4 regions of the Marinagarivorans cellulosilyticus genome follow, and region 1 is predicted to be linked to each of the others. Evidence: predicted binding sites of a transcription regulator. Region 1 holds the regulator's gene; each other region holds the start of a gene.

Region 1 (7,704 bases):
GGCGGTATTTTCTGGGTAGGCCAAAACCGCTGTTACGCGCTCGCGATCTTGATCGCTCATGGCTTCTAAAACTTGCTGAGTAATTTGGTCTGGCAAGTTTTGTAGAATATCAACGATGTCATCGGTTTCGAGAGTTTCTGTTAACTCAACGAGATCCTCGGTATTCATTTGCGCCAGGTAAAACGATTGAATATCTTCTGGCAGCTCTTCGATTAGTTCGGTGCGTGCGCTTTTACCAATAAGCTCCCATATCACGCTGCGTGTATGCGGCGGGGAGGATTCGATAACGCGCGCTAGTTGCACAGGCGTTAGCACGCGCAGCGAATGCTTAACCTGTTTTAGCGTGCCGCTTTGCAGTAGATTGTGAATATGGCCGAAATGTTTTTCGGTACTTGAGTGGCTATTGCTCTTTGGCATTGACTACAGCTCGATGGTCACGACGTGGCTACGCAAAGGTAGACGATTCGGCGCGCCTTTGTAGGCACGGCTATTATTAATTGCTGATATTGATTGGCGTAAAGCGAGTTTTTTATTCGTCCTCATCAAAGCGGTTGTTAATAAGCTCTACTACAGAGGCTACAGCGAGGTCAGCATCGCTACCTTCGGCAGTTATGGTAATGTCGGTTCCTTTACAAGCCGCCAAAAGCATAAGCGACATAATGCTTTTGGCATCAATCGCTTTGCCATTGCAGCTAACGGTAACTTTGCTACTGAATTGATTGGCTGTATTGGCTAGTTTGCTGGCTGCTCTTGCGTGTAGGCCTAGCTTGTTGCAAATCGTTGTTGTTTGTTCGCTCATTGTTTGGCCACTAAATGCGCTATGGGTTGCGCTTGTCCTGCTAATTGACGGTGACGCACTTGTACATTGCCATAGGTATTTTTAAACACTTTCGTCAGGTGTTCTGCCAAAAATACTGAGCGGTGCATGCCACCGGTACAGCCAATGGCAACAGTAAGGTAGCTTCGGTTATTGGCCTGAAAAGAGGGCAGCCACTTTGATAAATATGCAGCAATATCATCTGCCATTGCCATAACCTCGGGCTGTTCTGATAAGAAGGTCTGTACGGGCTCTTCTAGGCCGGTAAAACCTCTAAGCTCGGGTTTCCAAAATGGATTAGGCAAACAGCGCACATCAAAAACAAAGTCTGCATCTACTGGCATGCCGTATTTAAAACCAAAAGATTCAAAGCTTAAAGCGGCACTTTTACTGTCTTCGCCAACCACTTTTTTGCGAATCACACTGCGCAATTCGTGCAAGGTTAGAGTGCTGGTATCTAGCGTAATATCGGCAAGTGCGGCGACGGGTTCTAGAATGGCGCGCTCGCTATCGATAGCCTGCTGCAGGCCTGTTTTGTCGTTAGAGAGCGGGTGTTTGCGTCGTGTTTCGCTAAAGCGTTTAAGTAATACGGTATTGCTGGCGTCTAGGAAGATGGTGGTAAATTGTGAGGCCTCGAGCTGGCAGGCCTGGATAATGCTTGGGTATCGGCTTAAATCTCCACCAATATTGCGGGCATCAATACCTACGGCTAAAAACAATTTACCGTTATCCACGCTTTTCATTTGAGTGATTAATGCGGGTAGTAAGCTCACTGGCAGGTTGTCGATACAGGTATAGCCGCAATCTTCCAAAAGCTGTAAAGCCGTTGATTTGCCTGAGCCAGAGCGCCCGCTAACAACAACAAACTGCATGGTAACCTCCTCGTGAAATAATGGTAAACATGAAAATAGTCTGGCGCCACGGTTGGTCAATTAATTTTTTGCTTCACAGTGTAGAGTACAATTATGACCTTCAGGTGCCCTATAGCCGTTCTTTTAACTTTCTTTGAATGGCGCGACGGCTGCAGTGTATAGGGCATTATTGCTACCGGCACCGCGTAATGTTTTTGCGTAATCGGTGCCTTGCAGTGCCTCAGCCAGCGCAGCTAAATTTTGTAAATGATCGTTGTCTGCGTCCTCTGGGACTAGCATGGCAAAGATCAAATCAACCGGTGTGTTATCTACCGAGTCGAAATCAATGGCGTTATTGAGCGTCATTACGGCACAAATAGAAACGCCACCGGTTGGAAAACGGCAATGAGGGATGGCAATACCCTCGCCAATGCCGGTCGAGCCAAGCCTTTCTCGTGTAATTAATTGTTGGAACAAATCATCTGCTTTTAACGCAGGTACACTGCTGGATATTAATTCAGCCAGCGCCTCAAGGGCGCGCTTTTTACTGGTACATTCGGTGCCGCACAGTACACGGTTCGCCGATAGCATTTTCTCTAGTGGCATAGATAACTCAGCCTTATAGCACTTAAAGCCAACTATTATACAAGTTGCTTGCGCTCGTTCGAGGGTGGAATTTGTAATGATTCTCGGTATTTTGCAATGGTTCGTCGCGCAACCTTAATACCTTGATCGGCCAGTAATTCTGTAATTTTAGAGTCGCTTAAGGGTTTTCGGGTATTTTCGGCAGCGACTAATTTTTTAATAATGGCGCGAATGGCTGTAGATGAGCACTCGCCGCCGGATTCGGTTGCCACGTGGCTGGAAAAAAAGTATTTAAGCTCGAAAATACCTTGCGGAGTGTGCATGTATTTTTGTGTTGTTACGCGTGAAATTGTCGATTCATGCATTTCGACCATTTCGGCAACGTCATGCAAAACCATTGGCTTCATGCCTTCGGCACCATGCTCCAAGAAGCCCTGCTGGCGTTCGACAATACAAGTGGCAACCTTAAGCAGTGTTTCGTTGCGGCTTTGTAGGCTTTTTAAAAACCAGCGCGCTTCTTGTAGGTTGTCTTTTAAATAGGTGTTGTCGCTGCTGCTATCGGCACGCTTAACCAGTGAGGCGTAATCAGAGTTGATTTTTAATTTTGGCGCAATGTCTGGGTTAAGTTGCACTTGCCAGCGGTTATTAGCCTTTGTAACAAATACATCGGGTACGACATATTCAGTGCTTGATTCGCTGATGGCGTCGCCGGGTTTGGGGTTTAAGCTTTGAATTAAAGCAATAGCGGCTTGAAGCTCGGGTTCTTTGACTTTGAGCTTGCGCATTAATTGTTTGAAGTCGCGGCTGCCGAGTAGCGGCAGGTAATCGGCGACGAGCGCTTTGGCTGTGGCAAAGCCGGGGGTGGATTCCGGTAGTTGTAACAGTTGTAGGTACAGGCATTCGCTAATGTTACGGCTGGCAACCCCTGGTGGGTCAAACTGCTGTACGCGGCGCAATACGGCGGCGACTTCGTCGTCTTCAAGGTCGGGGAAGACTTTCTGCATGCCCTCGAAGATGTCGTCCAAGGTTTGGCTTAGCATGCCAGAAGGTTCGACTGCATCAATAATCGCGGTTGCAATCTCGCGGTCGGTATCGCTCATGGGCGTGAGGTTTAGTTGCCACATCAGGTGGTCTTGTAAGGTTTCGGCGCTGGCGTTGCGCGAGTCGTAATCGAAATCTTCGTTTTCGGGGCGCGATAGGCCGCTGCCACTCGAGCCGCTTTGGTAGATGTCGTCCCAGCTGGTATCAACCGCTAAATCTGTGGGGATATTTTCGCTCCAATCGTCGCTGGCGGCAGGCTCGTTGGCATCATTGGTATTTTCTGGACTTGTTTCGGCAGCTTTTACAGGCGTCTCGCTATCGGCGGGTAATTCTGATTGCGCATTGCTTGCGCGTTCGGCATCGCCGCTGCTATCGCTAGCACCACTGTCTTCAGTGACTTCTAGCATCGGGTTATTTTCAAGAGCTTCTTGAATTTCGTTTTGCAGATCGAGAGTCGAAAGTTGCAATAGGCGTATTGCCTGCTGCAACTGAGGCGTCATGGTCAGCTGAGTGCCGAGTTTGAGTTGCAAAGAGTGCTTCATCGAAGAATAAATCCATCAAGTTTTTTGCTCTGCACAAATTGAGAGCGTCTTAAAGTGATTGTAGTCATCCCTGCGATGTACTGCAATGGCCTGTAAAAGCAAACTTTAGGCCATATCGAAAAAATCTAATGGTTGCGTGCTAGCGCTCAAATCGTCTAATGAATATTGACTTAAAGCTTGAAGTCTTGCCCAAGGTAGACTTCCTTGACTTTCTCGTTTTCCAAGACCGTATCCGGCGACCCGGAAGCAATAATGTGGCCTTCACCTACGATGTAGGCTTGTTCGCAAATATCCAGTGTTTCGCGAACGTTGTGATCGGTAATTAGCACGCCTATACCTCGGTCCCGAAGGTGCGAAACAATATGCTTAATGTCGGAAACCGAAATAGGGTCTACTCCGGCAAAAGGTTCATCGAGCAAAATAAATTTTGGGTCGGCCGCTAAAGAGCGGGCGATTTCAACGCGGCGGCGCTCTCCACCGGACAGGGCCATGCCGAGGCTGTCTTTGATGTGGGTAATATGGAACTCTTCTAAGAGTTTATTGGCTTCTGCAATGCGGTCTTTGCGCTTGAGGTCTTTGCGGGTTTCTAAAATAGCTAGCAGGTTTTCGGTGACGGTCAGCTTCCTAAAAACGGAGGCCTCTTGTGGTAGGTAGCCTAAGCCCAATCTTGCGCGCTCGTGCATGGGCTTGCGGCTAACGTCTTTACCATCGATAAACACTTGCCCATGGTCGGCGCGCACTATGCCGGCAATCATGTAAAAACAGGTTGTTTTACCCGCGCCATTGGGGCCGAGCAAGCCGACAATTTGGTGGGTGTCTACACTCATGGAAACATCTAAAACGATTTTTCGGGCGCCATAGCTTTTGGCGAGGTTTTTTGCCTCAAGAGTGGCCATTATCGATTCCTGTTACTGCGCTTTGGTCGGGTGTGGTTGGCATATTTGGCGTTTCGCGCTTGTCGTCTAGCTGGCCTTGCGTGGCGTTTTCTGGGTTGGTCTGATTGCTTTTCGGATCGTTAACTTCACTATCGGGCAGTTCGCTGCGCAGTGCTTTGGGAGGAATAACCATGCGTACGCGGCCGCTATCTTTATTGTTGCTATCCGCTTTCACAACAGACTTGCGCACATCGTATTCAATCGTTGTTCCCGACAAGCTAGTCCCTTCTTGCTGAAGGGATGCACCTTCTAATAGCCGTAAGGTTTCTTGGTCGATGCGGTATTCCAATATGTTGGCCTTAGCGACTACCTTGCCGGCTTTATCGCTGGGCTTTTGTTGGTAGGCGGCAGGCTTGCCTTTGGCAATAATTTTGGTGACTTTATCTTTGGTGTTGTAAATCACAATTTCGTCGGCGTTAATACGCATCGAGCCTTGTGCCATTTCAACCTTGCCGGAGTAGGTGGTTGTGCCGGCTAGCTCGTCGCGCTCGGCGCTGTCTGCGTCGATGGTAATGGGTTGGCTGCGGTCGCTTTGCAGGGCGACGGCATTGGCGCCGACACACAGTAGTGTAGCGGCAACCATTTTACTGAATAGGTTCATGCTGTCCTCGCACGTTGGCCAGTAACTTGATGCGTTGGGTGATCATATCGACCTCTAAGCCGTCGGCATCAATAGTGCCGTTTGAGCTTTCGATATGTACATGCGCATCGGTGCTGATGCGTTTTTGGTGTGGGAAAATATCAATACTTTCGGTGCTGAGTTTTGTCGTGATGGTTGCCGCATCTTTTTCGGTTTGCCAAACTTCCACGTCATCCCACAAAATAAGCTTTTCTCCGTGCGCCATCACTTTGCCTTGTTTAGCGGTGACAAACCAAGGCTCGGGTTCGCCGTAGAGCGTCAATTTAGGTGCAGTAATCAGCATGTAATCTTCATCTGACGTGTTTTGGGTATCGGCGCGGAAGTGTTTGAGCGTAACGGCATCAAATTCGTAACTGAGCTGGCCGTTTTCGTCAAAGTGGCTGGTACGCGCATCGTGTAGCACGGCATAAGGAAACCGTTCAAACGGGGATTCGACTTTTGCGAGCGGGTTCAGTAGCTCAGGGCGGCTGTCCCATAGCAAAACGACTGTCATCGTAATTACGCAAATTAGCGAAATATAAACCCAGTTTTTCACTCGGCAGAACCTGTATAAAATTCGATAACAGCTTGGTATTTATCTTGTGCAATTAACAGTGCATCACAAGCTTCACGCACGGCGCCTTTGCCTCCGTGGCGGCTACTTTGCCAATGTGATCGGCTGAGTACTTCAGGGTGTCCATTGGGGACGGTAAGCGCAAGCCCTACTTGAGTCATAATCAGTAAATCGGGTAGGTCGTCTCCCATGTGGGCTATTTCTTCAAGGCGTGGTGGCGTTGGCATTGTGGCTAGCAATTCGTGCAGGGCTACCAATTTATCTTCTCGCCCTTGGGCGAGTAATGTTATGCCTAAGTCGGCACAGCGTTTTGCAACAATCGTGCTTTTGCGGCCGGTAATAACCGCAACCTGAATACCCGCGCGCAATAATAAACGAATGCCTTGGCCGTCGAGGGTGTTAAAGCTTTTTAATTCCTCGCCGGATTCGCTAAAAGTAATGCAGCCATCGCTTAAAATGCCATCAACGTCCAACACTAATAAGCTGATTTTTTTGGCGCGCGCTAATGCCGCGTTATTGAAAGTATTTGTCGTCATTACACCAGCCCTGCGCGTAGTAAGTCGTGAAGGTGTAGGACACCAAGAATATGATTTTTATCATCGGCAACAACCAATGTTGTAATTTTGCGCTCTTCCATCGTTTCGAGCGCCTGAATAGCCAGAGTTTCGGCGCTGGTTGTTTGCGGTTTTTTTGTCATGATTTCGCCAATACAGGCATTGCTAATATTGGCGCCAGTATCGATTGCACGTCGTAAATCACCGTCGGTAAATATGCCAAGCAGTTTGTGCTGCGGGTCGACTACGGTAGTCATGCCAAGCCCTTTACTGCTCATGATGGCCAGAGTTTCGGTGAGTGGCGTATCGGGTGTAACGGCAGGGATTTCTCCGTCGCTACGCATAACGTCTTGTACCCGCAGCAACAAACGGCGCCCAAGGGTGCCGCCGGGGTGCGAGCGAGCAAAATCGTCGCGAGTAAATTGCCTTGCCTCGAGTAGTGCAACTGCGAGCGCATCACCCATTACCATTGCAACGGTGGTGCTGGCGGTAGGAGCTAAATTGAGTGGGCAAGCTTCTTTTTCGACGCTGGCGTCAAGTACGATATCGGCCCCTTTCGCTAATGCTGAGTCGGTATTGCCAACCATGCTAATAACGGTAATGTCTTGGCGTTTTAAGGCTGGGAGTAACGCTAAAATTTCTGCCGAGTTGCCAGAATTTGATAGTGTTAAAACGATGTCGTCTTTGGTGATCATACCTAGATCGCCATGGCTGGCTTCTGCTGGGTGAACAAAAAACGCGGGTGTGCCAGTACTCGCCAGTGTGGCAGCAATTTTTTTCCCGACATGCCCTGATTTTCCTACGCCCATAACGACTATTCGCCCTTTACAATAGAATAGGCGCTCGCAAGCTTGTGCAAAATTGTCATCAATTTTGTGGCTCAATGCGTTTACGGCATCTTGCTCGATAGTGACGGTGCTTTTACCAGCGTCGATAAATTGCTGTGGCGTTGTTTTATGGCTCATAAGACATCATGGCATTTTTAAGTATTAATTAGCGCGGTGGATAATTCACTGTTGCAGTGTTACTGCGCCGTCGTTTGATACAGTATTACATAGTAACCAGCATAAAGGCCTAGCATGGAAAGGCCAAATGGCCAGCCGATACCGGCCTTGCTTTTATCTGCCCTAAACAAAAAGGCGGCTGCCATTCCTAGTGCTAATAACAACGTTAGCCCTGCCATGCT
Region 2 (7,704 bases), 2.0 Mb from region 1:
TGCGCGAAGCGGGTAAGCGAATCCATTAACAGCAGCACTTTTTTGCCTTCGTCGCGAAAGTGTTCGGCTATGCGAGTTGCCAAATAGGAAGCCCGCAAACGCATTAAGGGCGCTTCGTCGGCGGGGGCCGCTACGACCACCGAGCGCTTAAGGCCCTCCTCACCTAAAATATGCTCGATAAATTCCTTTACCTCACGGCCGCGCTCACCAATCAAACCCACAACCACAACATCCGCTTCGGTGAACTTTGTCATCATGCCTAAAAGTACACTTTTACCGACACCACTACCGGCAAATAGCCCCAAGCGCTGGCCCTCGCCCACCGTAAGCAGCGCATTAATTGCCCGAATACCCACATCTAGCGGAGTAACAACCGGCTCGCGATCCATTGGGTTAATAGTTTGCGGTTTAATATCGAGCGTGGCATCGCCCTCTAGCGGCCCCTTACCGTCTAAAGGGTGCCCCAAACCGTTGATAATTCGCCCTAAGCTTGCCTCACCTATGCGTATGCGGTCAGCGCCATTAACCGGTTTTACCACCAAGCCCGGCTTTAGCCCTTCTGCCGCTCGAATAGGCATAAGGTAAGTCGTGCTATCACTAAAACCGACAATTTCCGCCTCTACAGGCGAGCGCCCGGGCCGAATAATTTCACAATAGGTGCCCACCGGCACACTTAGTCCCACAGCCTCTAATGTTAAGCCCACCATTCGCGTTAGCCGCCCGGCCGCTAGAGGTAAGCGCTCGAAACTGGCATATTGCCGCTTGCCGGCTAAGCGTTCGCTAGCGCTGATAGGAAGGTCAATCATCTACTGCACGCCCTTCGCCTGCTGGCGCTTGTGATTCAGGCCTTACTGGCCCTTGGGCTTGATCCGCTTGTTTTTCTAGCGGCGCCTTAAGTAATTCTTCCTGTGCCTCAGTGTCTGACCCGCCACCGGTTACACCTTCTTTTTTATTTACCTCGGGGCCCTCACCATCTCTCCAATCATCGCGGCCATCATCGCCCCCCTCACCCTCTGCCCCTTTATTTTCTGGCTGAGGCGAAAGCGTGGAGGCCTCTGCCTGCGCTTGCTGGGGAACCTCTGCGGCAATAGCTGCTTGCGGCTCTTTTGGCTGGGAAATTGGCTGGGAAACAGGCTCCCGCTCGAACGATGGCACCTCGCTTGTTGCAGCGCTGCTATCAAAGGGTTTATCAGCCAACGCAGCGACAAACTCATCAAGCCGCGCAGCTACCGAGTAATCAATATAGCTATGCTCGCTTTTTACACTGCAACTGCCACGCGTAAGCGAGGCATCCTCGTGAATCACATCGGCAGCTATCGGTTGCGGTGCGTAATCGCGGTAGGCATTGGCGTCATCAGGGTGAAGGTACAGGGCAATATTTTTTTCGACAGGCGGTAAGGCCTCTAGAGCACGATCGACAACGGCAATGATCTTGCGCGAATCTAATTGCAACTCTTGTTGAAGAATATGCTTTGCCAGCCCCAACGCTAAATCCAACGTGGTATCTGCGAGTGCTTGCTGCTGATGCTCAAGCGGCGAAAATAACGCTTCGCATAACTGCTGCAAGTGCTGCCCTTGCTCTTTTAGCCACTGGCCATGCTCACTTTCTGCCTGCTCAGTGCCTGCTTTTATGCCCTCGCTGTAGCCGGCTTTTCGGCCATCCAGCTTGCCTTGTTCTAAACCTTCGGCATAACCTTTATCAAAACCATCTTGCTCTGCCGCTTGTGTAATTTCTTCTAGCTGCTGAGCGGTTACCCCTTTAACCTGCTCGGGCTCCGGAGGATCAACATCTTCACTAACAACAGGCGATTCTGGTGCCGAGCGCTTATTTTGCTGTGCCTTATTTTTGCCCGCTTGGGTTTTGCGCTTGCGCTGCTCGTCGCCATTAATAACCTTGCCATTAACTTCAGGCAACAGCCACGATTTAGCACTTGCGATATCCTCAAAAGGAATGCGTCCTGGGGGCTGAGCACTCATTAAACCATTGCCTCACCACCGCCGCCGAGCGAAATATCACCCGCATCGGCCATGCGGCGGCATATTGCCAAGATTTCTCGCTGCGCCGTTTCCACTTCAGATAATTTAACCGGTCCTTTAGCTTCCAAATCATCGCGCATTAATTCGGCAGCACGCTTAGACATATTGCCAAATACTTTTTCTTGTAGATCTTCGTCGGCACCTTTTAAGGCAGTAATTAATAGTTCTGAAGACACCTCGCGCAAAATAGCCTGTATACCGCGGTCGTCTACATCTTTTAAATTCTCGAAGACGAACATCAAATCGGAAATTTGCGTACCCATATCTTCGTCAACTTCTTTAATCGACTCCATTAACTCATTAGCAATAGAGCTATCCAAATTATTGACAATTTCAGCCGCCGTTTTAAAGCCGCCAATATCTTTAGTCTGCGAACCGGCGTTACCAGAGAATTGCTTCTCAAGAATATCGTTCAACTCTTGTAAGGCGCTCGGCTGCACTGTATCGAGCGATGCAACGCGCATCATTACATCTAAACGCACTTTTTCAGGGAAGTAAGCCAAAATTTCTGCAGACTGATCAGCATCCAAATACGCCAATACAATGGCTTGAATTTGCGGGTGTTCGTTGCGAATAATGTCGGCAATAGAACGCGCTTCCATCCATTTAAGCGTATCCAACCCGGTGGTATTGCCACCCATTAAAATGCGATCGATTAAGCCATTGGCCTTATCCGACCCTAATGCCGTTACCAACATATTGCGAATATAGTTATCTGCCCCCATACCCAAGCCCGTTTGGGTGCGCACTTCATCCATAAAATTGGCAATCACCACTTCCACTTCGTACTGCTGTACGTTTTTTAGCTGGCTCATCGCCGTACCCAAACGCTGAACCTCTTTTGGCCCCATATGTTTAAGCACTTCTGCCGCGGTGGACTCACCCAACGACATTAACAAAATCGCAGCCTGATCCAGCTTGGGCAAATTAACTTTTTTGGCTTCTTCCTGTGCCGGCGGGTTATTAGGCATTATTAATCCTCGGCATTATTCTTCGTTAATCCAACGTTTTATTACTTGCGCTACACGGCCTGGGTCCTCTGCAACTAAACCTTTTACAGCATTTAATTGCTGCTCGTAGCTTTCTTCTGGGCTGGGCAAGGCCATGGCATCACCACCGGTTAAGGTAACGGTTTCATCACTTAGTGAGTCGAACGAATCCACACCTGCCGCTTGCAATGCCGCTAGCTCTTTTGCTTCATCTTCTGCTCGCGCTTTTAAGCCCGATTGCGCCAAACTTTTAAGTACCGGGCGCAACAAACCAATAATTAATAAGCCAATAATAAATACCCCAGCCAATTGCTTGGCCAGCGTTTTAAACCACGCCGTTTGATACCACGGCATGGTGTAGTCGAGGGTATTTAAATCATTGATAAAGGATTCATTCAGAATATTGACGCTATCACCACGCGCCGCCGAAAAACCAACCGCATCGCGCACTAATATGGCTATGCGCTCTAACTCTGCATCAGTCCAGCGCGTGCGAACTAGCTCGCCAGTTTCTGGGTTTGGTTGCATTTTATCGTCGACAACTACCGCCACAGATAACCGCCGCACGCGCCCTTTTTCATGCTTGGTATAACTAACCGTACGATCCAGTTCATAGTTGCGGACAGCTTGCTTGCGTGAATTAGACGGGCTTGCACCACCGCCTTCGCCATCTTGTCCGTTGGCAACTTCAGGGGCATTGCCTCCATCCGGTGGCTGATTCGTTAACGCCCCAGGAATCCCCATTGGGCCGCCTGCGCCCTTGCGCAACTCTTCTACCGTTTGCTCGCTGCGTATTGCCGGTAAGTCTGGATTGAAAGATTCTTCGGCTTGCTCAACCTCGGTAAAATCTAAATCAGCAGCAATTTCTGTTTTAAATTTTCCATCGCCAATAATGGGGGTTAACAAGCGGCGAACCCGCAAAATAATATCGTTTTCTACTTTTTTGGTGTAATCCAAATGCTGAGCAGCAATTACCAGCCTCTCGTCCTCTACCCCAACAGATAACAAGTTGCCTTTCTGGTCGACCACCGTGACGTTTTCAATTTTTAATTCGGGAATGCTTGAGGCCACTAAATTGGCAATACCCTTAACTTGGCGCGTTTCGATATTGCGCCCAGGGAATAAATCTAAAAATACAGAGGCCGACGGCTCGCGCCCATCACGCACAAATACAGAAGCTTTAGGAATGGCGAGGTGCACCCTTGCACCTCGAATTGAGTTAATACTAGAAATAGTGCGCGAAAGCTCTCCCTCTAAGCTTCTTTTATAACGCGCCGACTCCATAAACTGGCTGGTTCCAAGCGGCTGCTCCTGATCAAGCAGCTCAAAGCCAATTGATTGATTCCCCGGAATTCCTCGTTCCGCTAATTTTAAGCGCGCCTGATGCACTTTATCGGCAGAGACCAACAGCGCGCCCGTTTTCGGGTCGACCTTGTAAGCGATATCATTAAAATCGAGGATTTCACCCACTTCGCTACTATCAAGGCGGTCCAAGCTGCCATACAAGGGTTTGTAATCGTCGCCCTGCGTCCATAGCACCACAGCAAAACCAATAGCCACACTGGCTGCAATGCCAACCATTAAGCCAGCTTGCCGAACCAAATTCAGATTATTAAAGCCTTCAATTAAATCGCTTTTAACACCACTGGATTTAACCTGTACTGTTTCACCTGCTGCTTCTGCCGTTGCCATTTAACGCTACCTCACACCATTAAATTGGCATATTCATGACGTCTTTATAAGCCTCAACAAGCTTATTTCGGACTTGGGTCGCCGCTTGAAAAGCAACGCTGGATTTTTGCGATGCGATCATTACTTGGCTGATACTCACATTGGGGTCACCTTGAATATAAGCTTTTGAAACCGCGCCAGATTCTTGTTGAATATTATTCACCTTATTAATTGCTTGACTAAAAACATCACCAAAATCAACGCGATTTTTATTTTCAACAGGGTTGATTCCGCCAGGGCGAATGCCATTAGCGCCCTCCACGCCGCCAAAAGCCTGCGTTTGCGATTTAATGGAGCGCATCTCTGTCAATAAACGATTAATGTCAACACGATCTGTCATTGTTCTACCCTGCCAAAGGTTTGGCGTTTTTACCCTTACTACACACAAGAGCACAAAGCAGGCCAGAAACTTAAACACCGAGGGATACGATAAATTTCAAGCGACAAAAAGCTACCCAATAAAGCTACTTATCCTCACATCACAAAACCCGCAAGCGTTGACTATAATTGGCTACATAGCCAACACTACAAACTTGGATTCGCCATGGACTACCCCTCTTTTATAGAAGATACGACTTACATCAGCATGGATGCATCCGCCAGCGAAAACGAACAACTACGCGCCATGCTAAGCAACCTAACGCGCATCCATTTACTAACCGCTAGCCGATTTGAAAATTTTGACGACCTGATTCACGAATATTTAGTCTCTGGTATAGAGGTGTTTGGGTTAGAAACAGGTATTGTTAGCCGCATTGTTGGCAACAGCTACACAGTATGTGATGTGATAAGCCCACTAGACGTACTCGAAAAAGGACAGGAATTTGGGCTGGAAGACACTTACTGCCGCGAAGTCATTAAAAGCCAACAGGTTTTAGGCTTTCCACAAGTGGGGGCTTTAGAATATATGCGGTGCCACCCGGTATACGAAAACCTTAAGTTAGAATCCTATTTGTCAGCGCCTATTTTTGTGGCTGACGAACTGTTTGGCACACTAAATTTCACCTCTGTATCGGCGCGCGAAAACGGCTTCTCCACACACGAAAGAAACCTTATTGTGTTAATGGCCAACGCCATTGGCGCCTTCATTCTTTTGCGCAACAAAGAGGATCACCTGCTGGCCCTTAACCAAAAAATGAAACGCTTTGTTGGCTACGTAGCGCACGATTTACGCAACCCGCTAGGCACTATTATCGGGCTAACTAAAATGGCAACAAAACCCAACGCCTCGCCCGAAAGAATCCAACAAATAGCGCAAAAGATTGCACGCCCGGCTGAAAACGCTCTCGAATTTGTGAATACCATTTTAGAGAACGCCGCGCTAAGCACCGGCAAAATTGCGCTGAGCAAAACCCAAGTTAATGCCAAGCAGTTAATCGAAGAGGCCCAGGATGCCGTGGAACACTTTGCAGCCGAGTCAAACATTACAATAACGCTGGATGCTCCTGATCAGGCTGCGCTGCTGTGTGACAAGCATCGCCTGCATCAAACCCTAACCAACCTACTGATTAACGCGATTAAATACTCGCCGGAGAACTCTCTTATTCAATGTTCTGCAACTCCCCTTGAAGGCGGCACTCAAATACAGATAAAAAACCCAACGTCCCCCGAAACACAACAAGGCCGAAGACTTGATGGGCAGGTCTATGGAAGTGTTGGTTTCGGCCTCGACATTGTTCAAGAAGTATTAAAAGCGCACGATAGCTCGTTAGCCATAGATGAATCACCCGAGACCTTCATCGCCAGCTTCACTCTACCGGTTAGTCACTAGATGCGCTAAACGTTACTCTTCTTCACGCAGCGCTACCTCTGCCGCACAAACCTAACAGATCAAAAAATAGGCGAATCAATGCATGCGCAACCACTGTGTGGCGCCTTAATAGTCAAAAAGACTAAAAAAAGTTAAAAAAAGACAAGTTCAGGCAAAGATGTTTCTTTTATACACACTTTAGAGTTGCTAGAATGCGCGGCAAGTAACAGCGTGTTTAACTACCCTTGGGTATCCTCATGAAAAAGATTCTCCCTTCTCTTTATTTCGCCTTATGTGCTGCCCCCTTAGCAATGACCGCCAATGCAGGCAACAGCGATACAGCCGATCAAAGCATGGAGCTTGCTGAGGCTTTTGACGTGATTCAAGAATACCGCGAGCTGCGTGAATCTTGCGCAATTGGCACCTACGAGCAACGCCGCCGCTGCGTTGGCGAGCTTAGCGAAGCGAATACTCTGTATCGCGAAGCCAAAGATGTCATCGCCAAACAAAAACTATCTACCAGCGACAGCACGCTTGCCAGCTACAACTAGTTAAAAACTCCAATTGAGGCGCCGCGTTTTACACCAATGCGCCAATCAAAGATCACATACGTCACTCGCGGCATTAGCGCTTTTGCTGTATGCTGCGCGTCCGCTTACGCGCTGGGTTGCAAAGGCCTTTTAGCGAGCGACACCTTTTGAGCTTAAAGTTCTGCTTTTGCTCAAAAAGTCACTTTGCCTCTAAAGACCAGTCAACCAACTGCAATGCGCTTGTGGCTACCCCAAGCGCTACCTGCAGCGCCAAGCCACTCCCATCGATAGACTCGGAAAAGGTAACCAAACCCCATGTACGTTTACGACGAACATGATCGACAGCTGATCTTAGAGCGCGTGGCGCAATTTCGCCGCCAAACCGAGCGCTACTTAGAGGGCACTCTTGCCCCAGAACAATTTTTACCACTGCGCCTACAAAACGGCCTCTATGTTCAGCGCCTAGCGCCAATGCTGCGCATTGCTGTGCCTTACGGGCTACTTAACAGCAAGCAGCTGCGCAAACTGGCACACATTAGCCGCCATTACGACAAAGGCTACGTGCACGTTACAACGCGCCAAAACATCCAGCTCAACTGGCCCCTACTCGAAGAGGTGCCAGACATCCTTGAAGAGCTAGCCTCTGTTGAAATGCACGCAGTGCAAA
Region 3 (7,704 bases), 1.4 Mb from region 1:
CAGCCAAGCTGTTTGGCTTTTTGGTGCTTGGTATCCTCTGAATAATGCGTCTATCGATTTTAGTGTGGGCTTAGATGATGGTAAGCACGATACTCGCCGAAATGTAGGCCGCCATCTAGTGCTAGTAACCCCCGCCGACGCAGTAGCCGTGCCGGAAGGTGAGGAACCTATTCATGCTGATGACATCACGACGATTATTATTGATATACCCTATGTGCGCACACAAAGCCGCAGCCATAGCCGAAGTTTGAATATAACCTTAAATGGCGGCTACGATTTTAATTGGTCTGCTTTCACTGTGGGTCCGCGTGCTGGGGTGGCGCAGCGTAAAACGATAATGGACGGCTTTGACGAAAGTGGCGAAACACCGATGACTTTGCAGTTCGACCGGCAAGTCGAAAAATCTGTGATTAGCACATTGGGCGTACAGGGAAGCCGGGCTTTTAGTGCATCGTTTGGTGTGATTAATTTTCAATTCAATATGGATTGGCTTCATGAATGGAGCGATAAGCAGCGTTTGCTAACAGCGACATTCGCAGAGGATCTTCGGTCAGATGCCCCTCGGCTGGCGTTCCTTAACGAGGCGCCAGATCAAAATTGGCTCAGAATGCGTTTTGGGTCAGCCGCTGTGTTACCTAATGGTATAAGCTTTTTTGTGGCGTTAGAGCAAACATTCTTGCATGAATACCTAGAGCAAAAATCCGTAAGCCTAGGGCTGCGTAAAGTATTTTAAGCGGGGCACCCTGCCTGCTGTATATTTTGTAATATCGTTAAAACCATACTGTAGATTTTACAGATATACGCCTTTCAATTTTTTCACTGCCTTTCTACTTTTTTTCACGGACCCCCTGAAATCGGCGCGCTCAGGGGAGATGTATCTTTCTAAATCTTATTTTTATTTTGGCATGCTACCTGCTATTTGTTAATCGGTGCTTTGGCAGCGATGCGATTGTTGTAAAGCGATTGCTGACAAGGTGATTTTAATCAAAAAATAAGGTTTATGTTATGAATACTCCGTTACTTTCCGCATCGTCAATGCGTGACTTCAGTGTAAAAAATATTGAAGGGAAAGACATTGGCGAGATTAAAGACCTAGTCGTTGATTGGAACGATGGCAAAGTCGCATATGCTGTTTTATCTTTTGGTGGTTTTATGGGGTTAGGTGAAAAGCTGTTTGCAATCCCTTTGGATCAATTTTCGTTTGATACTAAAAACGAAGAGCTCGTATTGAATGTTAGCAAAGAGCGACTAAAAGATGCGCCAGGGTTTGATAAAGATAACTGGCCGCAATACCCCGACGCAGAGTTTATCAATAGCGTTTATCGGCACTATAGTGCATCACCAGCTTGTCGCAAACAGGGTTAATTCTATAAGGCTGCTAGTTCGCAGCCTTATGTTTTCCTAAAAATTAAATTTATTGGCTACCTATCCGCCGTTTTGTGAATGCGAGGTTGGAGGGTCGAGGCGTTTATTATGAATATTATGGCGTTGAATAAGCCGTCACTGAATATGCTTGATTTGCCAATGGGCGCTTCACTTAATGATGACGGTACATGTACTTTTAAAGTTTGGGCTCCCAATGCAGATAGTGTAGCCGTTGTTGGCGATTTTAATGATTGGGGTAAACGAAAACCTAAGAAGCTGATGCAAGAACAAGGTTATTGGTATGGAAGGCTAGATAACCTTGCCGAAGGAGATGAATACCTGTATCAAATAAAATCGGGCAAGCACATTTTTACGCGAATCGACCCTTATGCTCGGTCTGTCACAAATTCTTCGGGCAATGGCATTATTTATAAAGATAGTTTTGAGTGGCAGGAGGAGCATTATCATTTACCCGCGCACAATAGTCTGGTTATTTATGAACTACACGTAGGCTCCTACGCAATGTCTCAAGACGGCGTACCTGGAACCTTTGACGACCTTATTGAAAAGTTAGATTATTTGAGCCAGCTGGGCGTTAACGTAGTGCAAATAATGCCTGTAGCCGAGTTTGCTGGCGACTTATCTTGGGGGTATAACCCCGCCAATATATTCGCTATCGAATCGGCTTATGGCGGGCCAGATGCATTTAAACGCTTTGTAAAAGCTGCTCACGATTGTGGGATTGGGGTAGTGTTAGATGTGGTGTTTAATCATTTTGGCCCGAGTGACCTTGCACTATGGCAATTTGATGGCTGGAGTGAAAATGGTAAAGGCGGCATTTATTTTTATAACGATCACCGCAGTGAAACCCCTTGGGGGGATACGCGCCCCGATTATGGTCGCAAGGAGGTACAAGATTTTATTTTGGATAATGTAAGAATGTGGCTAGAAGAATACCACGTTGATGGCTTGCGGCTAGATATGACTGTTTTTATGCGAACAATCAATGGCAATGCGTTTGATGATGGCGATGTTATTTCTGAAGGTTGGGATATGTGCCGTAGAATAAATGATTTGGCGCATACGATTAATCCTAATATTCTAATGATATCGGAAGATTTGCAAGGTGATGCAGCAATTACTTTAGGTACGCAAGACGGCGGTGCAGGTTTTAATGCGCAATGGGATAAAAACTTCGTTCATCCGGTTAGATCTTTTCTTCTCGAAGTTAATGATGCCGATCGCAATTTAAGCGCTTTAGAAAGTGCCTTATTAAGTGAATATAATGGCAAGCCTTTTTCGCGTATTGTATATACCGAATCACACGATGAGGTGGCAAATGGTAAGCAGCGCGTGCCAAGCGAGATAGATGATAGCCTTAAGGGCACCTCTAAAAATAGTAATTTTTTTGTGAGAGCAAAGAAGCACCGCCCGGAGAGCCGCAGTTTACGTGTGTAAATGAGGACTCGAGGACGGAGCTGATGCCGCTATCGCGGGAAAAGTGCATTTTTAGAGGTGCCCTTAATTATTTTGCTATTAAGCGTGCGGTACTTGGGAGCTGTTTAACGTTAACCAGCGCCGGCATACCGATGATTTTTCAAGGCCAAGAATTTTTACAGCGCGGTTGGTTTAAAGACTCAGAGGCCTTAGCTTGGTCGCAAGCTGAATCTTATGGCGGTATATTGCAATTACATAAAGACCTTATCGCTAAGCGTTTAGATTTATACAATGAAGGCGATGCACTGACGGGCGAAAATACAGAAGTTTTGGTATTGGATCACGAGGCTAAAATTCTGGCGATATCACGCCATGCCAACGGTAGAGATTCTTTTGTTGTGGTATTTAATTTTGGTAATAACACTGTCTATGATTACCCAGTACCTATGCACAATATTCGTGAAAATGCACAATTAGTCTTTAATAGTGATGCGCGTATTTATTGTGACGATTTTGGTGATGTAGGGCACGGTTATATTGCAGAGGGGCAAATTGTTACAACCATTGGTGCGTACGCCTGCTTGTTGTTTAAGTAGCGGTAATGCTTTTGCCCTTAGTAGGCATATTGCTGTCGCCAAAGGCGCCCTTGTGGCGCTATTTTTGTTTTTGTTGTACCTAATTTTTCAATACTGTGGTTGGATAGCAATATTAAAAAATGCTGGAAATCTCAGTGCTACATAACAATAAATACATCTTGATTTACGCCCTTTGTGGGTTTTTTTTGCTCTGTTCACAAGCCCGTGGTCAAAGTGTTGTTGTTCCGCAAGCTGCATCACCTAATGATCATGCGAATGGAGGGGTGTTGGTTGCGCAATACCCTAAAATGTTGGATAAATACGAGCGCGATTTTGACCTCTATTTTTTAGAGTTGCTTAGGCTGGCGTTGGATAAGTCTAAAATACCTTACGTGCTTGAAGGTGTCGAATTGCCCGTTATGGTAGAAAGTAGAAGCGCAGAGTTTTTGAAAGCTAACCAGCACATGGTGCATTGGTTGAATGCCAGTGGTGGGCGCGAAAATACACTTAAACCTATTAAAGTGCCATTGTTTAAAGGGTTAATTGGTTGGCGGGTATTTTTTATTCGTGCCGAGGACCAAGCGAAATTTTTAAAGGTAAAAACGAAAGCGCAGCTGGCGCAATTTGTTGCAGGGCAGGGACATGACTGGCCTGACACTCAAGTGCTAAAAGATAACGGCCTTAAAGTACGGGGCTTGCCCAGCTGGCGGGGCTTATTCGAGATGCTAAGCCATCACCGAATTGATTATTTTCCGCGCTCAATTATCGAGGTGGAGCGCGAGCTAAGGTTGTTTGAGTCGCTGGGTTTGTATGTCGAAACTAGTCTTGTAATTCGGTATCCTGCAGCCTATTACTTTTTTGTGAATTCTGACAACAAGCGTTTAGCTAACGCCATTGCGATAGGCCTTAAACAGGCGATTACCGATGGCGATTTCGACTTGCTATTTAATCGTCATTTCTCCGGTATTATTCAGCGTGCAAGGTTGAGCGAGCGAACAATAATTCCATTGAGTAACCGTATTGATTTCCCTGTAGCGCAGGAAGATCTATGGTTTAACCTCAGGGCAGAATCCCCACTGTCTACGGCCCCTTAAAAGAAACAGCTTGTGATGCTGGTTTTACCTGCGGATTAATTATTGCGCTAGGTTTTCTGAGCGAAGATGATTTCCCTTTCAGTTTAAATGTACCTACCGAATATTCTTTGTGTTTATAAAGGGCTAGCTTTGAGTTAAAAATTGCAGCTCTTGCTTCGTTTTAAATAATTTTTTTACCTTTTATTTTGTTTTTATTTACCTTTTATTTTTTTCGTATTTTAGCTTCTGACGAAAGGCGTGAATTCTGGTGGGGTGTTCTTTATTGCGCCTTGATATAAAGGGTATACTCTTCCCCTAGTATTTTATTGGCGCTGTGACTTAGTTAGAGTTTATCGGCTTTTTTGTGCATGGCGCATTGGGCGATTAGTCGTTAAATTAATAGCCTAAATGCGAGGTCGATTGCGCTTTTTTACCGTGTGCGCACTATGGTTTAGTTTGTTTGTAATGTCGGAAAAATAATTTCTATAACGATTTATTAGGGTATCTCTATGTCAAAAAAAATACTCACTTTGGCGGGTTTTGGTCAGTCCAGCCTTGCATTATTTGTTGCGGCCTTATTTGCGGGTTGCGTTTCACAAACGGACTCTTCTGGCTCGTCCGCTGATGCGACTAGCTCCTCAGTTGCTAACGGTGTACAGAGTTCGTCTATTGGTAGTGCGAGTAGTGCAAGCGTTATAGCGCAGCCTTCAAGCGTTAATGTATCGAGTAGCTCGACGAGTACTGTGGCTGATGATTTAGCGCTTGTTGTGGCGATTAACGCTGGCGGCTCAGCGACAACCCTAGATGGGGTGGCGTTTATCGGCGATAAATATGGTCGCGGCGGTACAAGTAATAGCACCGACGACTTTGTTACTGGTGGCGAGCTGTATCAAACAGAGCGTTACGGCGCGCTTAGTTATGAAATTCCAGTGACGGCCAATGGTAGTTATACGGTAGAGCTGCATTTTGCCGAGATTTACCAAACCTCTGACGGTGCGCGTAGCTTTGGTGTCGCGCTTGAAGGAACCCCTGTTATTAGCGATTTGGATTTATTTTCGAGAGTAGGGCATGACAGCGGTTATAGCGAAACTTTTACTAATGTGGCGGTAAATGACGGCAGTGTTTCTATTGAACTGCAGGCAGGGGTAGAAAACCCAACTATTGCCGGCTTTGCTATTTACTCTAACGATGGCGAGTTAGATACCGCCTTTGTGCCAGATGTAAGTACCGACCTTTCTAAATTTTCGGCGTACACCCAGCAATACAATGAACGAACCGTAATTACGTCTAATCATGCGACGGGTCATATTGGTGATTTTTTCTTTACTCACTGGAAAGATGGCGGCTCGACCTCGTTAACGATGGATACCAACGGTGATTTCAGCGTGACTTGGCAGGGGGGCGGTTACAATTATGTGGGTGGCCCCGGTTGGCATTATGGTGATGAAGACCGAGTAATCGGATACCGCTTCGACAGTGATAGTGGTGCTAGTTATATTACTATGTACGGTTGGGGCTATGACAAAGACATGCCCAAGTCGGACCCTGCGCATTTAGTGGAATATTACATTTTACAGCGCTGGAGCTACGACCCCAGTCAAGGGGCAACTTACGGTAAGACCTTTGTGAGTGATGGAGTTGAGTACTCCACTTACCGTTCAATACGGCAGCAACAGCCTTCAATTAATAGCCCTTCTACGTTTTACCAGTATTGGAGCAAGCCTTCACAGCAGCGCCCGCTAGGGCAAGATCATAAAATTATATTTGCCGATCATGTTAAAGCCTGGACTGATACGGGCTGGATTTTACCGGATATGAATAACCTTGATGCCAGCGATGATCCCACTTATCAGGTGATGGCTGTTGAGGTGTTTAATCCCGGCAGTGATGGCACGGCCTCTGGCCAAGTGTGGGATGCTACAGAGCAATAGTTTTATTGCGGTTGAAAGCGCCCCTGCTTAGTGGGCGTATTAAAGGCATTAGCCCTGGAATGGTTAATGCCTTTAATTTTTATTGCAAAGAGCAAGCTGGGCAGAACTCTAAAGCCCACACTTTTTATCTTGCTGCCATTTCCTAAAATACACGATCAATATTTATTGTTAACGATATTCGGCTTTGCTTATTGCTGGAGCCTATCGTAACCCTAAAAACCTTAGTTCTGCGCGAAAACGATCGTTGGGGTGGGCTTAAACCTAAAAACCGCAGTTAAATCACGAAAGTATTCACAATCGCTTACCGCACCTGGTCTCCGATCAATCGAGCTCATGACCAATAAGGCGACTACGTCGATTGAGCGAAACCCAGTCACTGCAATCGCTCACGAATCTTTTCTGCGCTGAACTGTGGTTTTTAGGTTAAATGGTACGCGCCATTTCCTGCAGCTTTTTATAGCGCGCAAATTGTGGGTCTGAAGGCGTTAATTGGTTGCGTATGGTGGCAAGCATTTCTTGCACTATTTGATCGATATCACCAGCATCACCGCGGTTGTGTTTGCCAATATAGGCTTGGCAAATATTGAGCTGAATACCCAAGTGCCGTGGGAATAAAACTTGTGCCCGCTGAAAGCAGTGAATGGCTTCATCAAACTTTTTCTCGCTGTAAAGTTGAATGCCTTTTTTGTTGGTTTCGGCCAGTATTCTTCGGTTCTTTTTACTGGCCGGCTCGTCTAGAATCTCGTCGAGTTTTTGCAATGCTTTTTGGTCATCAGAGTATTGCTCTTTTAAATCTTGCGTTAATTCTTCGGCGCGGGTGTTTTCTTTGAGTGTGCGAATAGCTTTAACGCGGGCAATATCCGTCACGACATCGCCCTGTTCTAATTCGCAATACAGTGCTTCGGCTTTATAAATAGATTGCTCGCCAAGTGCGCCTTGGTGAGACAAAAATTGTAACCGGCCTTGCAAAAACTGCATGCGCAGTAAATCTTCGTTAGAAACGTCAAAATAATTGGTGGCGGCTTTTAAAATCTTTAGGGCTTCCTCGGGCAGTTTATCTTTTTCCTCTAGTAGTGCAGCCGGCATATCGGCAGTGTTCATGCCTAGCCGGTAAGCATCTTGCCAATCGCCATAACAGCTGTGGTAACCCAAGCGAACGCATTCGCGCAGCGCATCCAAGGCTGTTGGAATATCGCCGTTTTGCTCGGCAATATTGGCTAGGTTTTTTTGCCTAAGAATAGATGCCGGCGATGCCTTAACGGCAGCGGCGATGGCTTTTTGCAAGTTGATAAAGTCGTCTTGTAGGTGGTAGTTTTTGGCAAG
Region 4 (7,704 bases), 2.6 Mb from region 1:
CCACTTGTAATAACTGCTCCAATGGTTTTTCATCTCAAGCATTAATAGGCATCGGTGACGAAACCCCTTGGGGTGAGCATTGCTCCAATCAGTAACTCAATAAACGTTCCAATGGATCTTGGGGGTAGCACTTTGCACAAAAATTTTATCCAATAGAACATCCGTTAAGGGTGAATAGTTCGGCAGATAGTAGGCGGCCCCGCTTATCGCTTTGGTGCGCCGCTCTTTGATGTGCGTCCTTGCACAACTCGTCCCTGAATGTCCATTTTAAGTAACCCAGCTTTGTATAATAATCACGTCCCCAACTTCTATAAAAAACCACTAGCGTCCTTGCCATCCTTTATTTTTATTTTGGCGGGTTCGTATAGTTGATGAGTGTTGCTATATCGCTAGGCAAGCTTTTAGTTCTTCAAAACGGTTACCTGTTGCATATTAATACTATCGATCATGCCTTCGGCGCTGACTCTAAATGGAGCAATAATAAAGTGCCCATCAACCATGCCCTCTGCCACGTTTGCATTAAGTGTAATAACTTCGCTCGCGCCTGCGGATAGTGTGCCGAGTGACCAGACTGCCTCTTCATTGGCGGTACACACATTATTACCGCACCGCGAGCTGGCTGGTGAGGTGTTGCTTGAGTAATTAAATGATAATTCTTCAGGCACACGCAGTAATACCTCAACATCATTAACCGGTAAACCATAATTGTTGGTAACCGTGAGGGTGTAACTTATTACGCCGCCAGAGGCGACAGGCTCGGGCGAGGCTGCTATCTCAAATGATAGTAGCGCAGCAATACCACCGCTTTTGGCAACCGATACGGTATATTCGCTTTGTTTATCGATTTGCAGCCCACCAGCATGTTTAAGCTCGGCCATTAACGTGAGGTTTTCGCCAGCGATCACTGAGTCTGCTATGACAGTAATTTCTCGATATGCCGCGCCTCCTGAGGCAAGGTTTATCGCACTCCATTCGATAATACCGTTTGCGATTTCGGTACCGTCATCACTGATCGAGTCAATGCTGACGCCAGCGGGCAAATAGGCGCGCGCTACAAGATCGCTCAAGTTCGAGCCGCTAGTGTTACCAAAGTCTAAGCGGTAGCTAAATGTTTGGTTAGGAACGACTGGGTCGGCGCTAGCGCTGATTGTCAATTCGGCGGGTGAATTATTGTAAACCGCCACCGTTTTTATTAACTGAATATCGTCGTTCAAACCGGCTGTCGTTATTCGTATGGGTAAATGAATTAATTGCCCATTAAGTGTTTCTGCCACTTGTGCATTAACCGTTATTGTCTGACTTTCGCCGGCGGCCATGGTTGCAAATATCCAGTTTGCTTCTTCCGTCGCTGTACATACATTATTACCGCAGTTCGAGCTATTGGGTTCTGCATCATTACTGTAGCTAAACGATATGCCTTTAGGTAAGCGCACCATCACATTAATATCATTAACTGGCTGCAATGAGTGGTTACTGACTGTAAATGTATAAACAAGGCGGCTATCGCCCTCAACAGGATTGGCCGAACTGGTGATATCGATAACTATTGGTGGCGGCGCGTCAATGACGCTGCTTGCAAATTCGCTTTGGTTATCGATGGCTTGACCGCCATCGTAAGTTAATTGCGCACGGGCTTTTAATATTGCGCCTTCGCTAATGTCGGAATTAGTCGTTACGTGTATTTCTCGCCTAGCTGTAGTTCCAACGCTGAGGCTACCTTCGTCCCAAACCACAATGCCCGGTAATATTTCCATACCGTTATCGCTTATCGAATCAATAGTAACGCCTTCGGGTAAAAATGCTCGCAATTGTGTGCCGCTCAATGCATCGGCACTGGTATTGCCAAAATTAAACTGATAAACAAAGTTCTGGTTTCGTGTTACTGGGTCAGCATTGGCGCTTATTATTAAATCGGCAGACGGCGCATTGTGAACAGCAAGCGTCTTTACCAAAGCAATATCATCGTTAAAATCTGGCGAAACTATGCGGATAGGTAAATGAATAAGATTGCCGCTAAGGACATTATCAACCTGTGCATTGACGGTAATGCTGCGGTTTTCACCGGCTGCTAAAGTATCGAAGCTCCAGCTAGCTTCTTCATTAGCCGTACACACATTGTTGCCGCACCTAGAGCTATCTGGTGCAGCATCACCACTGTAGCTCCATGAGAGCTCTTGCGGTAAACGAACCATGACCGTAACATCATTAACAGGCAGTGACGATGTATTACCTAAGGTGATGGTGTACATCACGTGCTCTTCGCTTACCACTGGGTTTGTAGCGCTGCTAATATCGACCATCAATGGTAAGTTATTGGCTGTAACACTCGAGACAAATTCTGTGGTGTTATCTATTGCCTGACCGCCATCAAAAGTTAATTGCGCGCGAGCTTTTAATACACTGCCGAGGGAAAGGTTTGAATCTGCTGTTACTGTCATTTCACGGTGCAATGAGGCGCCGACGCTTACATTGCTTTCATTCCACACCACAACGCCCGGTGTTACTTCCATACCGCCATTACTGATCGAGTTGACAAATACGCCCTGAGGCAAATCAACGCGCAGCTCAGTATTGTTCAGTGCGCCGGCGCTGGTGTTGCCAAAGTCCAGTTGATAGTTGAATGTTTCGCCAGCAACGATTGGATCTGCGCTCGCGCTTAAGGAGAAGTCCGCCGAAGATGTATTAAATACGGCAAGCGTTTTGAGCAATACAATATCATCGATTAAATTTGGAGATGTCATACTCACAGGTAAATTAATCAGGTTGCCACTGAGTACAGTATCGATGATTGCATTCACCGTAATCGTGCGATTTTCGCCTGAGGCTAAAGTTTCGAATGTCCACCATGCTTCTTCGTTAGCGGTACAATCGTTATTACCACATCTAGAGCTATTCGGTTCTGCATCATTGCTGTAGCTAAACGATAGCTCTGCTGGCAAGCGAATTAAAACCGTAACATCGTCAACCGGTTGTAATGAAGTATTGCCTACTGTAAAGGTATAGGTAACACGATTTTCATGCACGACTGGGTCAGCCGAACTACTGATATTTATGGTTAATGGTAAAGGGTTCGATACGACACTCAACGCAATTTCTGCTGAGTGTTCTACAGCCATTCCTTCGTAAGTTAGCGCTGCGCGAGCATGAAGCAATTCACCTGGCTTGAAGTCGCCCTCGGCCGTTACGGTAATTTCGCGGTGGCGTGATTGGCCAACGCTAACATCGCTTTCATCCCACTGAACGATACCGGGGGAAACCTCTGTACCGCTATGACTAATCGAATCAACAGTAATACCTGCCGGCAACATAACACTCAATTGCGTGCCTTCGAGGGCAGTGGCTTGGGTATTACCAAAATCGATGCGATATACAAAACTTTCATCTTGCATAACGGGGTCGGCACTTGCACTTAAAATAAGATCGGCCGATGGGCTATTAAGTACCTCTACACTTTTAATAATGCTGAATTCGCTAAGGCCTGCAGCATTAAATGTGAATGGTAAGTCGATAATAGTGTTATCTAACGTCGCTTGTGCCACGAGCGCATTAATATGTATGCTTCGGCTTTCGCCGGCCGCTAGATTTTCGAAGTTCCATGTTGCCACCTCGCCTGGCGTACAGGCATTATTACCGCACCGTGAGCTATTAGGCTGCGTATCGTTTGCGTATCCAAACGATAGTTCGTCGGGTAGTGTCAGTGAAACATTCACATCAGTCATTGGTAGGGCTGTCGCATTGCCAATAGTGACTGTATAGAGCAATCTCTCGCCGGCCACAACGGGGCCGCTAGCGGTTATGCTCGTCGATAATTTAGGGATAACTCTGAACTGCACCACACGCTCAATAGGTGTTAATTCACCATCATCAACAATGAGGCGTGCACTGTATTGCCCGGCGGTATTAAACACGTGCTCTTGCGAGTTATTGGCCGAACAATTATTAATCGTGTAATCGACGTTATCGTCATTATTGATATCTAAATAACACGTCAAATTATCATTATTTTCATCGCTGGCGCTCCAACTAAAAGTAACGGTTGTGCCAACAAAAACCGGGGAGTCTGACAGCGTAAAATTTTCGAGGCTCGGTGGTACTGGCGAACTGCTCGAGCTACTCAAACTACTTGAACTTGAGAGCACGCTCGCGCTAGAGCTTAAGCTCGATAAACTGGAGTTGAAACTCGAACTGCTTGAGTTTAGCGATGAGCTATTCGCGCTAGAACTTATTACAGCGCTTGGGCTGCTTTGTACCATGGTAAGGCTGCTTGAGCTAACCGGTGAGCTGCTGGGTATAACGCTTGCGACACTAGAGCTGCTGACATGCAAGCTTGACTGAGCGCTGGCTACTGAGCTCGAACTGATAACGGCGCTCGAACTACTGGGCATTGCACTTAAGCTGGAACTAGATATTACGCTGGAGCTTGTGCTTTGCACTGAGCTTTTACTCGAACTCGGCGTAGGTGGCTTGGAAACATCGTCGTCACTTCCGCTGCTGCCACATGCGGCGAGACTTAATGCTGTAAAAAGCAAAAATGTATTTCTTTTTGCTGACGAAACTCTCGTTGAGAAGCCCGTACAATTCATTGTCAGTACCCCAATAATTTATAATCGATGGATGAATGAGCTATTCACGAGTGACAAGAATGATAGGACTAACCACAAGCACCTGCTAATTCCGTAGCCCCCGCTCTACAGAATGCTCATGGGAAATGGTATGCGAAGCGACAATGGTGAGATAGATAGGAAATCCTACCTTGATGGCATGGGCGCGCTAATCTATATTCTCGAGCAGCCCAGATAGGCCCACATAGTAAAGAATTTGGTTGCGGTTTAGTGTAGGTGTAGTGTCGACGGGTGAATTAGAAAATTTGCGCCGCAGTTTTAACATTAACTGTTCGAGGTACTTTTCGCTTTTATTTAACTTAGAGGCAATTTGCGAGGGCTGCTTACCCTGAGCCAAGCCTATCAGGAATAGGCGTTCGGTTTTACTTAAAGAATCGAGCAGCGGTTTTAAAAAGTAACCGACACAAGAGGCATCAGCAATAATGAACTTATGGAATAGCTCTGTACATAAGCGCAACATTGCTAAGTTTTCGTTATTGAGGGTATTAAAATGACAACGCTCGGAGCTGATAAAACTAGCGCCAGCAATGCCTTTGGCAGAAGACATTAAAGGTAATGTGATGCCATTTGAAATGCCATAATCGTTAGCGGTGGCGATGACTTCTCGGCTGGCTTTATTGCCCGCCATATATTGTTTGTTGATTTCACCCCACCACTCAACAGGCTCTTGCACGCCGCCCATTACGGCTTTTATGAGAGGGTCGTTTTGGTCAAAGCGTGCTTCGGTGTAATGCTTTAAATAGGCAGGGCTATAGCCATCAGATACATGGTACACCGGCGCGCGAGAAAAATGAGACTCTAATAAAATTTGGGGAATGTAAGTGTAAAGTACACCTTCATACCCCAATTTGAGGGCTTGATCGTGGAGTATATTAAAGGCTTGTTCAAAGTTATCGGCTGCATAAAGCCTAGCCACATACTGCCCTAGATCCTTGACATTAAAAGTCATGCTCCCATCCCCGATGGTTAACAGGCCCTCGCCTGATGCAAACAATTAAACAAGCTCAAACCTGCGCGCAGTGTAAAAGCTTGTTTTGTAACGCTAAAGTTCACACCGCAGCCTGGCTTTTAAAGGTGCCCTTTAGTGAGGGTTAAGTAGTTTAACCCGCCTGCATAGAACTTGGTATGAGCATCGCGTACCACAAACCCTACTTGGCGCACTTGGCCTACAAGTTCATCAAGGGTTGCCAAGTTAAAGGTATTACAACGAAAAATCGCCTGATTATAACGTTTAAAGTCCTGCCAATAAGGATTCGCTAATTGCTCTTTTTCAGCTTCTTCTAGTAATGCGTTCATATCTAAGCTGGCGTTGATTGTAGCGAGAACAAAACTCCCGTCAACTTTCAGTTGGCTGGCAATATGGCGCAATATTCGCATAGGGTCGGGCCAAGTGTAATAACTATTAATTGAAAGGGCTGAGTCTGCTTTAGAGCTAAGACTGTAGTGCTCGATTTTGGCTTGCACAATTTTACAAGGCTTGCCTGGGTAATGGCTTGCCACCCAGCGAGCGCACTTCACCATTTCAGGAGACATATCGACACCTAAATAGCCATTAACTCTGTTTGTGGTTAACGCGAAAGGTATAACTTTGCCCGGCCCGCAACCGAAATCTACCACCGACCCAAATAACTGCTCAGCCACCGAGCGATTAACCGTGACCAGCTCACTGGGCATGACCGAGTGAAAAGGCGCTGCATAAGCGTTCCAATCTCTCATAGCTGCTCTCCTAACCATTTGAAAAATTTAGGGGTCGTGGCATCCAGCTCCCAAACCACACACGCCAGTGAAAAAGGCCCGCCATAACTAACGGTATTTTCTGCTAGTACGCGCAAGCCAACCATGCGCTTGTGAAAAGCGACGTGGTGCGGCTGCATCGACATCACAATGGCATTACATTGAAGGTTGCGGGCCACGTTATAAAAGGTCCGGTAGTATGTTTTTTCCAACCCTTGATGGCGTTCTTTGATGATAAAGCGACCCAATTCCATCATTCTGACACCGCGCGCTCGGTATTCAGCTAGGTAAGCCTCCTGCGGGAAGCCATAAGGGTTATCTACCGTAAGGCGAGCGGTGCTATTTATCTCGCCGTTATTGGCGCGGGTATAAAAGGTCAGTGCGCTGCCATCTAATACATCATTATCTAGGTCCATATGGGGATAAATTCCCCCTAAATTAATTTTTCTAAACTGCTTTATTTCTTCTCGGACGTGATCATCAACGACCACAGAAATTTCACTTTTGTTACAGCCTGTGTTTTTACTCATCACACATCTCCAATAAATATAAATTGAATAAGTTGATGTGTACCGGTACACAGGCTTTATTGTTGGCCCCAAGGCACTCAGAATTCATCCTGAAACTAAGGGTAAATCTTCAGAAAACGTTCCGAAGTGTTCCGAATAGCGTAAAAATATGTAACTATTGAATTAATACACCAGAAAACGAATAAATTGAGGTGTTATACCTGCTGTTACTGCACTGGGAGTCGGGAGGTTTGCATTGTAATTATTGGACTTATCTGATTGATGACTATTCAAGAGCCGCCAATATTGAGAGCAGAAGACCGGGCCGTGTTAGAGCGGCTTCAGGCCGCTATGGGGTCTGAAGGTAAAAAAAGCGCTATAGAAATTATGCAGGCCTGGTCAGGCGACAACAGAGAAAGTGTACAAACACAAAAGTTAAAAAACTATTGGGAGGGTTATCACCTTCTTCATTATATTACGCATATTAAAAACACTCTCGAAGCCTCTGCGAGAGATCGCCTTATTAAGCTCGTCGTTAAGCACATCCATCGAAACGGTTTTGCTGCTATTCAGTCTTTTCCTACCTCGGGAAAAACAACAGGGATTGCCGCCCACCGTGTGAGTAGTATATTCAAAGTGGCTGGTGGGTTTAGAGACCACTCGCGGTGCATAGATGAAGACCATGGCGAGCAGTGCTCTGCTACTGACCTCGCCGAATGCCGGTACTCATTGCTAATGGGTATGCTGGGATACTTTGAATTTTGCCGAGATCAGCAGCTACCTGTCGAGCAATTCATCGAAACTCCGTCAGGCGAAGGTGTGGCCGGTTTATCATGCGA

The links. The regulator sigma-54, encoded in region 1, starts transcription at its own class of promoters, with help from an activator protein. The targets are predictions, from matches to a motif close to TGGCACANNNNTTGCNNT.
Region 2: a site for sigma-54 is predicted at 5,145-5,162, ahead of fliE (flagellar hook-basal body complex protein FliE). Genes of this name have one in related genera too.
Region 3: a site for sigma-54 is predicted at 902-919, ahead of MARGE09_RS03735 (PRC-barrel domain-containing protein). Genes of this name have one in related genera too.
Region 4: a site for sigma-54 is predicted at 4,702-4,719, ahead of MARGE09_RS20740 (DUF11 domain-containing protein). Genes of this name have one in related genera too.

Annotation. Positions count from the first base shown of each region.
Region 1 covers NZ_AP023086.1:2,342,347-2,350,050, forward strand. Annotated here, with positions in the region: gene mgtE (magnesium transporter) at 1-417, opposite strand, end outside; gene MARGE09_RS09220 (HPr family phosphocarrier protein) at 530-799, opposite strand; gene rapZ (RNase adapter RapZ) at 796-1,689, opposite strand; gene MARGE09_RS09230 (PTS sugar transporter subunit IIA) at 1,813-2,274, opposite strand; gene MARGE09_RS09235 (RNA polymerase factor sigma-54) at 2,310-3,836, opposite strand; gene lptB (LPS export ABC transporter ATP-binding protein) at 4,007-4,732, opposite strand; gene lptA (lipopolysaccharide transport periplasmic protein LptA) at 4,719-5,372, opposite strand; gene lptC (LPS export ABC transporter periplasmic protein LptC) at 5,356-5,946, opposite strand; gene MARGE09_RS09255 (KdsC family phosphatase) at 5,943-6,500, opposite strand; gene MARGE09_RS09260 (KpsF/GutQ family sugar-phosphate isomerase) at 6,500-7,483, opposite strand; gene MARGE09_RS09265 (calcium/sodium antiporter) at 7,543-7,704, opposite strand, start outside.
Region 2 covers NZ_AP023086.1:4,379,446-4,387,149, forward strand. Annotated here, with positions in the region: gene fliI (flagellar protein export ATPase FliI) at 1-806, opposite strand, end outside; gene MARGE09_RS17920 (flagellar assembly protein FliH) at 799-1,977, opposite strand; gene fliG (flagellar motor switch protein FliG) at 1,977-3,008, opposite strand; gene fliF (flagellar basal-body MS-ring/collar protein FliF) at 3,024-4,718, opposite strand; gene fliE (flagellar hook-basal body complex protein FliE) at 4,738-5,097, opposite strand; gene MARGE09_RS17940 (GAF domain-containing sensor histidine kinase) at 5,302-6,528, shown strand; gene MARGE09_RS17945 (hypothetical protein) at 6,765-7,058, shown strand; gene MARGE09_RS17950 (nitrite/sulfite reductase) at 7,353-7,704, shown strand, end outside.
Region 3 covers NZ_AP023086.1:946,156-953,859, forward strand. Annotated here, with positions in the region: gene MARGE09_RS03730 (autotransporter outer membrane beta-barrel domain-containing protein) at 1-733, shown strand, start outside; gene MARGE09_RS03735 (PRC-barrel domain-containing protein) at 1,006-1,365, shown strand; gene MARGE09_RS03740 (alpha-amylase family glycosyl hydrolase) at 1,474-2,823, shown strand; gene MARGE09_RS03745 (alpha amylase C-terminal domain-containing protein) at 2,847-3,398, shown strand; gene MARGE09_RS03750 (transporter substrate-binding domain-containing protein) at 3,584-4,471, shown strand; gene MARGE09_RS03755 (glycoside hydrolase family 11 protein) at 4,960-6,381, shown strand; gene MARGE09_RS03760 (response regulator) at 6,805-7,704, opposite strand, start outside.
Region 4 covers NZ_AP023086.1:5,095,859-5,103,562, forward strand. Annotated here, with positions in the region: partial or broken gene MARGE09_RS21815 (IS701 family transposase) at 1-161, opposite strand, end outside; gene MARGE09_RS20740 (DUF11 domain-containing protein) at 402-4,529, opposite strand; gene MARGE09_RS20745 (autoinducer binding domain-containing protein) at 4,771-5,571, opposite strand; gene MARGE09_RS20750 (class I SAM-dependent methyltransferase) at 5,691-6,338, opposite strand; gene MARGE09_RS20755 (N-acyl amino acid synthase FeeM domain-containing protein) at 6,335-6,886, opposite strand; gene MARGE09_RS20760 (tetratricopeptide repeat protein) at 7,148-7,704, shown strand, end outside.